Oceanicoccus sp. KOV_DT_Chl: one gene and its partner. The protein of the gene in region 1 binds, or shares a complex with, the protein of each later gene. Links are inferred from orthologs where the notes say so. Each region holds a gene or a part of one and is shown on either strand. Other genes may lie near its edges.

The links.
Region 2: the proteins of groL (region 1) and metK are in contact, whole or in part, in a cryo-EM structure (PDB 8P4O), measured with the Escherichia coli proteins. The link is inferred for Oceanicoccus sp. KOV_DT_Chl from one-to-one orthologs.

What each region holds. Positions count from the first base shown.
Region 1 is NZ_FQLF01000005.1:53,237-56,554, reverse strand. Bases 233-3,219 are described here. They hold groL (chaperonin GroEL), read left to right. Parts: upstream 233-893; coding sequence 894-2,546; downstream 2,547-3,219. Other genes in these bases: UNITIG_RS17570 (SDR family NAD(P)-dependent oxidoreductase), read left to right, coding at 2,987-3,219; UNITIG_RS17580 (co-chaperone GroES), read left to right, coding at 545-838; UNITIG_RS17585 (FxsA family protein), read left to right, coding at 233-361. Also shown: more of UNITIG_RS17585, read left to right, coding at 1-232; more of UNITIG_RS17570, read left to right, coding at 3,220-3,318.
Region 2 is NZ_FQLF01000002.1:1,675,126-1,678,248, forward strand. What follows is about bases 129-2,920. They hold metK (methionine adenosyltransferase), read left to right. Parts: upstream 129-811; coding sequence 812-2,029; downstream 2,030-2,920. Other genes in these bases: UNITIG_RS11625 (metalloregulator ArsR/SmtB family transcription factor), read left to right, coding at 129-773; ahcY (adenosylhomocysteinase), read left to right, coding at 2,092-2,920. In the rest of the region: more of UNITIG_RS11625, read left to right, coding at 1-128; more of ahcY, read left to right, coding at 2,921-3,123. UniProt on the Escherichia coli protein: Catalyzes the formation of S-adenosylmethionine (AdoMet) from methionine and ATP.

The DNA of each region.
Region 1 (3,318 bases):
GCAGCAGGGCCTGGATACTTTACTTCGTGTTAATCAGAAAATGCAGCAAGGTCAGCTCCCCGCTGAAGAAATCCTCTCTGGTTTGATGTTGGCTATTGGTGGTGCGCTGTTGCTCACCCCTGGGTTCGTGACGGATTTACTGGGTTTTGCTTGTTTGTTGCCGCCTACCCGCAAGTTAATGGTGGTGGCATTAGTCAAACGTGGCATATTGATGGCTACCCAGCAAGGTGCCGGTTTTCAGCGCCCCGCCGGCAGCGGGACTACCTCAGACCAGCCATTTACTGCCAGAAAGCATTTTAGCGACTCCTCCTCACGGCTTTCAGGCGATGTGCTGGATGGCGAGTATCGTCGAGATGATTAAGTAACCTGTTGTTTTTATTGTACAAATTATTGTTTTTAGCACTCTTTTGTATTGAGTGCTAAAAAAACTCTGTTGCACCCTTGATATACCTTTTTCCTACCCCCATATACCGTTGCATCCCGGGTTGTTCCGGATATTTTAACAATTCATAACCATTAACTTAGATTTTGGAGAACGACCAAAATGAACATTCGTCCCTTATACGATCGCGTTGTCGTACGTCGCAATGAAGAGGAAGCTACCTCGGCAGGCGGCATCGTGTTAACTAGCTCAGCTAAAGAAGTGCAGAACCGTGGTGAAATTGTTGCCGTAGGTGATGGTGCTGTACTTGAAAGCGGTGAATTACGTGCTTTGCAAGTTAAAGTAGGTGATAAGGTTATCTTCGCTCAGCACATGCACGGTGCAATCACTATTGAAGAAGACGGCGCTGACTACATCATCATGTCAGAAAGAGACATCGCTGGCGTTATTGCATAAGCGCAATAACGACCTCGGCAATTTCAATCTTACTTATTATAGTTAAAGGAAAAAGATCATGGCTAAGCAAGTAAAATTTGGTGACGAAGCTCGCCAAAAAATGCTATCCGGCGTTAACATTCTGGCTAACGCAGTTAAAACTACTCTGGGACCTAAAGGTCGTAATGTTGTACTGGATAAAGCGTTCGGTGCACCTACTGTGACTAAAGATGGCGTATCAGTAGCTAAAGAAATCGAGCTGGAAGACAAGCTTGAGAACATGGGCGCGCAGATGGTTAAAGCCGTTGCGTCAAGAGCATCTGATGATGCCGGTGATGGTACTACTACTGCTACAGTATTAGCTCAGGCAATCGTTAACGAAGGTCTGAAATCAGTGGCTGCTGGTATGAACCCAATGGATCTTAAGCGCGGTATTGATCAAGCGGTTACTGCGGCTGTTGCTGAAGTTCAGAAGATGTCTACGCCATGTGCTGACGGTAAAGCGATTGCACAGGTCGGTAGTATTTCTGCTAATAGCGATGTGCAAGTAGGTGACATCATTGCTGAAGCAATGGAAAAAGTAGGCAAAGAAGGCGTTATCACTGTTGAGGAAGGTAATGGTCTGGAAAATGAATTAGACGTCGTAGAAGGTATGCAGTTTGACCGTGGTTACCTGTCGCCTTACTTCATTACCAATTCAGAAAATATGTCGGTTGAGCAAGAGTCGCCATACATCCTTTTAGTCGACAAAAAGATTTCCAATATCCGCGAATTACTTCCTGTACTAGAGCAAGTTGCTAAAGCGGGTCGTCCTTTAGTGATCGTTGCTGAAGATGTTGAAGGCGAAGCGTTAGCCACATTAGTCGTTAACAATATGCGCGGTATTGTTAAAGTGTCAGCGTGTAAAGCACCTGGTTTTGGTGATCGTCGCAAAGCGATGTTAGAAGATATCGCTATTCTGACTGGCGGTACTGTGATTTCTGAAGAGGTTGGTTTAGAGCTAGAAAACACTACTCTTGAACACTTGGGTACTGCCAAGCGCTTCACTATGGATAAAGACAACTCTGTGATCGTTGATGGTGCGGGTAATGCTGCTGCTATTCAGGATCGTGTTGCCGCTATCCGTGTGCAGATCGAAAACACGACTTCTGACTACGACCGTGAAAAATTACAAGAGCGTGTTGCTAAATTGGCTGGCGGTGTTGCAGTCATCAAAGTTGGCGCTGCTACTGAAGTAGAAATGAAAGAGAAGAAAGCCCGTGTTGAAGATGCCTTGCATGCAACTCGTGCGGCAGTAGAAGAGGGTGTGGTACCTGGTGGTGGTGTGGCATTGGTTCGCGCGCTACAAGCCATTGAAAACTTGACCGGTGCTAATGAAGACCAGACTGTTGGTATCAACCTGGCCCGTCGCGCAATGTCTGCGCCACTGCGTCAAATCGTTGATAACGCTGGTGAAGAGTCGTCAGTGGTCTTGGATAAGGTAATGCAGGGCGAGGGTAACTTCGGTTACAACGCCGGTACTGGTGAGTATGGCGATATGATTGCTATGGGTATCCTTGACCCAGCTAAAGTAACGCGTACTGCGCTACAGGCTGCAGGCTCCATTGCCGGTCTGATGATTACTACTGAAGTAATGATTGCTGATATACCCGTAGATGCGGGTGCTGCACCAGCAATGCCTGATATGGGCGGTATGGGCGGTATGGGCGGTATGGGCGGTATGATGTAAGGCGTAAGCTTTATGTTAGCTGCCTGAGTTTTGTTACTCAGCACAATAAAAAGCCCTGACAGTAATGTCGGGGCTTTTTTTTAGGCCCAGATACGGGGTATGAGTGACTTCAATAGATCTAGCCCTTACTGAATTGTACAGTAGGTAAATATTTGGACGAAAAAAACGGTAATGGCCGGTAGGAATAGCGCAGGCAATATTAGTTTACAGTCTCGTTTAACTATTGAGCATCCACGCGAAGGGGCGGCACACTGTACCCGCACAACATATTGCTTATCTTAAAAGACTATTGGAGCTGTGCCGTCTTGAGGTGGCAGTCGCTGATATACCTGCCTAACAGATCCGGCTAGGTAGATGATACGTAATACGAAGAGTTTTCGAAGAATAATTATCGGATTTGTTCGACATACATCGGCATATCCCCGGCAAGGACTACTGTTATGTATAACACGTTAAAATGCACTTTTCGCAGCCTGATATCGCCCGTGATATTCGTTTCCATTCTGATCGGGTCGTTGCTTCCTGTGGGTAGTCACGCAGGCCTTCACTTAAGTAAAGAGCCACTTAAAAGCAAGCTACCTCCCGCCAAAGTTATCCCCGCTGATGCAGAGTATATCCCTACGGTGTTGGTCACTGGGTCAAACCGGGGTATTGGTTTAGAGCTTGTTAAACAGTTTGCTGCCAATGGCTGGAATGTTATCGCCACTGCCCGTAAGCCACAAAAGGCGATAGCGCTGAATAAACTCGCAAAAGGCAACGACAAGTTTACTGT
Region 2 (3,123 bases), on another replicon or contig:
CCCGCCGAGAAGGCAATACTATTTTTTATCGTCGCGCCAACCGCAATAACAATTCTGAACTCACTGCCCTACAACAGGCCTTGCATCAGGTTATTGATAAGCAACCCAATTGCGAACAGCTACAAGATAAAATTGAACAGGTGCAACACAACCGCGCCGCGAACTCGGAAAACTTTTTTGCTGAAAACGCAGATAGTTTTCGGCAACAGCAAGAACAAATTGCTGCCTACGAATTGTATGGCCCTAATGCGATTGAAATGATTGGCCGTTGCTTTGGCAATCAGCGCCATCCCAAAGTGTTAGAAGTTGGACCAGGTGAAGGTGCATTCCTGGCGGAATTATCGCCACGCTTCCAACAAGTCTACGCTCTCGACAACTCACAAAAGATGTTAGACAAAGCCACCGTATTTGCTGAGCAAAGCGGCTTATCCAATATCAATTTTATTCAGGGCGATACCAAAGACCCGCAACTCGATAACCTCCATGCGGATTGCGCGGTAGTGAATATGGTTTTACATCACACCCCATCTCCTGCTGACATATTTTTCGACTTAGCAAAACTATTAAGAAAAGACGGGCAACTATTTGTTACTGATTTATGCAGCCATGATCAGGAGTGGGTGAAAGAATCCTGCGGTGATTTATGGCTGGGCTTTGCCCCGGAAGATTTAACCCAATGGGCCGCTGCCGCAGGATTTAAAACCGGTGAAAATATTTATCTGGCACAACGCAATGGCTTTCGTGTGCAGATAAGACAGTTCGTAAAAATTTAATTTAACGTTACAGCATTTTATTATCAGGAGAAGTATCCATGTCAGAGTATTCCGTATTCACATCAGAGTCAGTCTCTGAAGGCCACCCGGATAAAATGGCCGACCAGGTATCCGACGCGGTACTGGACGCGATTATTGCCCGCGACCCAATGGCCCGTGTCGCCGTAGAAACACTGGTCAAAACCGGTATGGCGATTGTTGCCGGTGAGCTCACCACGTCGTGCTATGTCGACCTGGAAGATATTATCCGCGACGTCATTATCGGCATTGGCTACAACAGCTCCGACGTTGGTTTTGATGGCGCCAGCTGTGCGGTATTAAACGCGATTGGTAAACAGTCGGTCGATATCAATATGGGCGTGGATCGCTCCAAGCCGGAAGATCAAGGCGCAGGCGATCAAGGTTTAATGTTTGGGTATGCCACCAACGAAACCGAAAGCCTGATGCCAGCAGCGGTGTATTATTCGCACCGTCTAGTCGAGCGCCAGGCGCAATTGCGTAAAGACGGCGTGCTGCCATGGTTGCGTCCCGATGCCAAATCCCAGGTCAGCTTGCGCTATGAAAATGGCAAGCCAGTAGCAATTGATGCCGTTGTATTATCCACCCAACACGATCCCGATATTTCATTAGATGATTTGCGCGAAGCCATTTTGGAAAACGTAGTGTTACCCGTTTTACCTAAAGAATGGTTGCATGAAAACACCCAGTACCACATCAACCCCACCGGCAACTTTGTCATTGGTGGCCCGGTAGGTGACTGTGGCTTGACCGGCCGTAAAATTATTGTTGATACTTATGGCGGCATGGCACGTCACGGTGGTGGTGCATTCTCGGGTAAGGATCCCTCTAAAGTGGACCGCTCTGCCGCTTATGCGGGCCGTTATGTTGCCAAGAATGTAGTAGCAGCGGGCTTGGCCGAGCGCTGTGAAATTCAGGTCTCTTACGCGATTGGCGTTGCCGAACCGACCTCTATTTCTATTAACACCTTTGGCACCGGTACCGTGTCCGATGAAAAACTAACCGCAGCGATTCGCGAAGTGTTTGACCTGCGTCCTTACGGCATTACTAAAATGCTGGATTTGCTACACCCCATGTATCAACTGACTGCGTCTTACGGTCACTTTGGTCGTGAACCATTTGAACATACCTATTCCTGGAAAGATGAAACCGGTGCTGAAAAGTCAGACACCTTTACCGCCTTTACCTGGGAAAAAACTGACAAAGTTGATGCGTTAAAAGCCGCCGTCAACGCCTAACCCCTTAGCCATTTACTTGCGTCGGGTCAGCACACTGACCCGACTTACCAAAGGACAAAAACATGACCGATTATAAAGTAGCAGACATTTCTCTCGCGGCCTGGGGCCGTAAAGAACTGGACATCGCCGAAACCGAAATGCCAGCACTGATGGCGATGCGCGCTAAATACAGCCCCAGCCAACCACTAGCGGGTGCCAAGATTTTAGGCTGTATCCACATGACCATTCAAACCGGCGTATTGATTGAAACACTGGTAGCACTGGGTGCAGAAGTGCGCTGGTCATCATGTAATATTTTCTCAACGCAGGATCACGCTGCCGCCGCTATCGCTGCTGCCGGTGTACCCGTTTATGCCTGGAAAGGTGAAACCGAAGAAGAGTATGAGTGGTGTTTGGAACAAACCATCTTAAAAGACGGTCAGCCTTGGGATGCCAATATGGTGCTCGATGACGGTGGCGATCTGACATTAATGCTACATGAAAAATACGGCCAGATGCTAGACAATATCCACGGTATCACCGAAGAAACCACCACCGGCGTTCACCGCTTACAAGAGATGTTAGAAAAAGGTACTTTGAAAGTACCGGCGATCAACGTTAACGATTCCATCACTAAATCCAAAAACGACAATAAGTATGGCTGTCGCCACTCGTTAAGCGATGCGATCAAGCGCGGTACCGATCACTTGTTATCGGGTAAAAAAGCACTGGTTATTGGTTATGGTGACGTGGGCAAAGGTTCTGCACAATCTTTGAACCAGGAAGGAATGATTGTACGGATATCGGAAATTGACCCCATTTGTGCAATGCAGGCATGTATGGACGGCTTTGAAGTCGTATCACCTTACAACAACGGCATTAACACCGGCAAAGCTGAAGATACCAATAAAGCATTGTTAGAAAATACCGATATTGTGGTAACCACCACCGGTAACTTGAACGTGTGTGACTCAGCCATTTTACAATCGCTGAAGAACGGTGCTGTGGTTTGTAACATCGGTCACTTCGATAACGAAATCGATACCGCGTTTATGCGCAAGAACTGGGAGTGGGATGAAGTTAAACCACAGGTCCATAAAGTCTATCGCGACAAA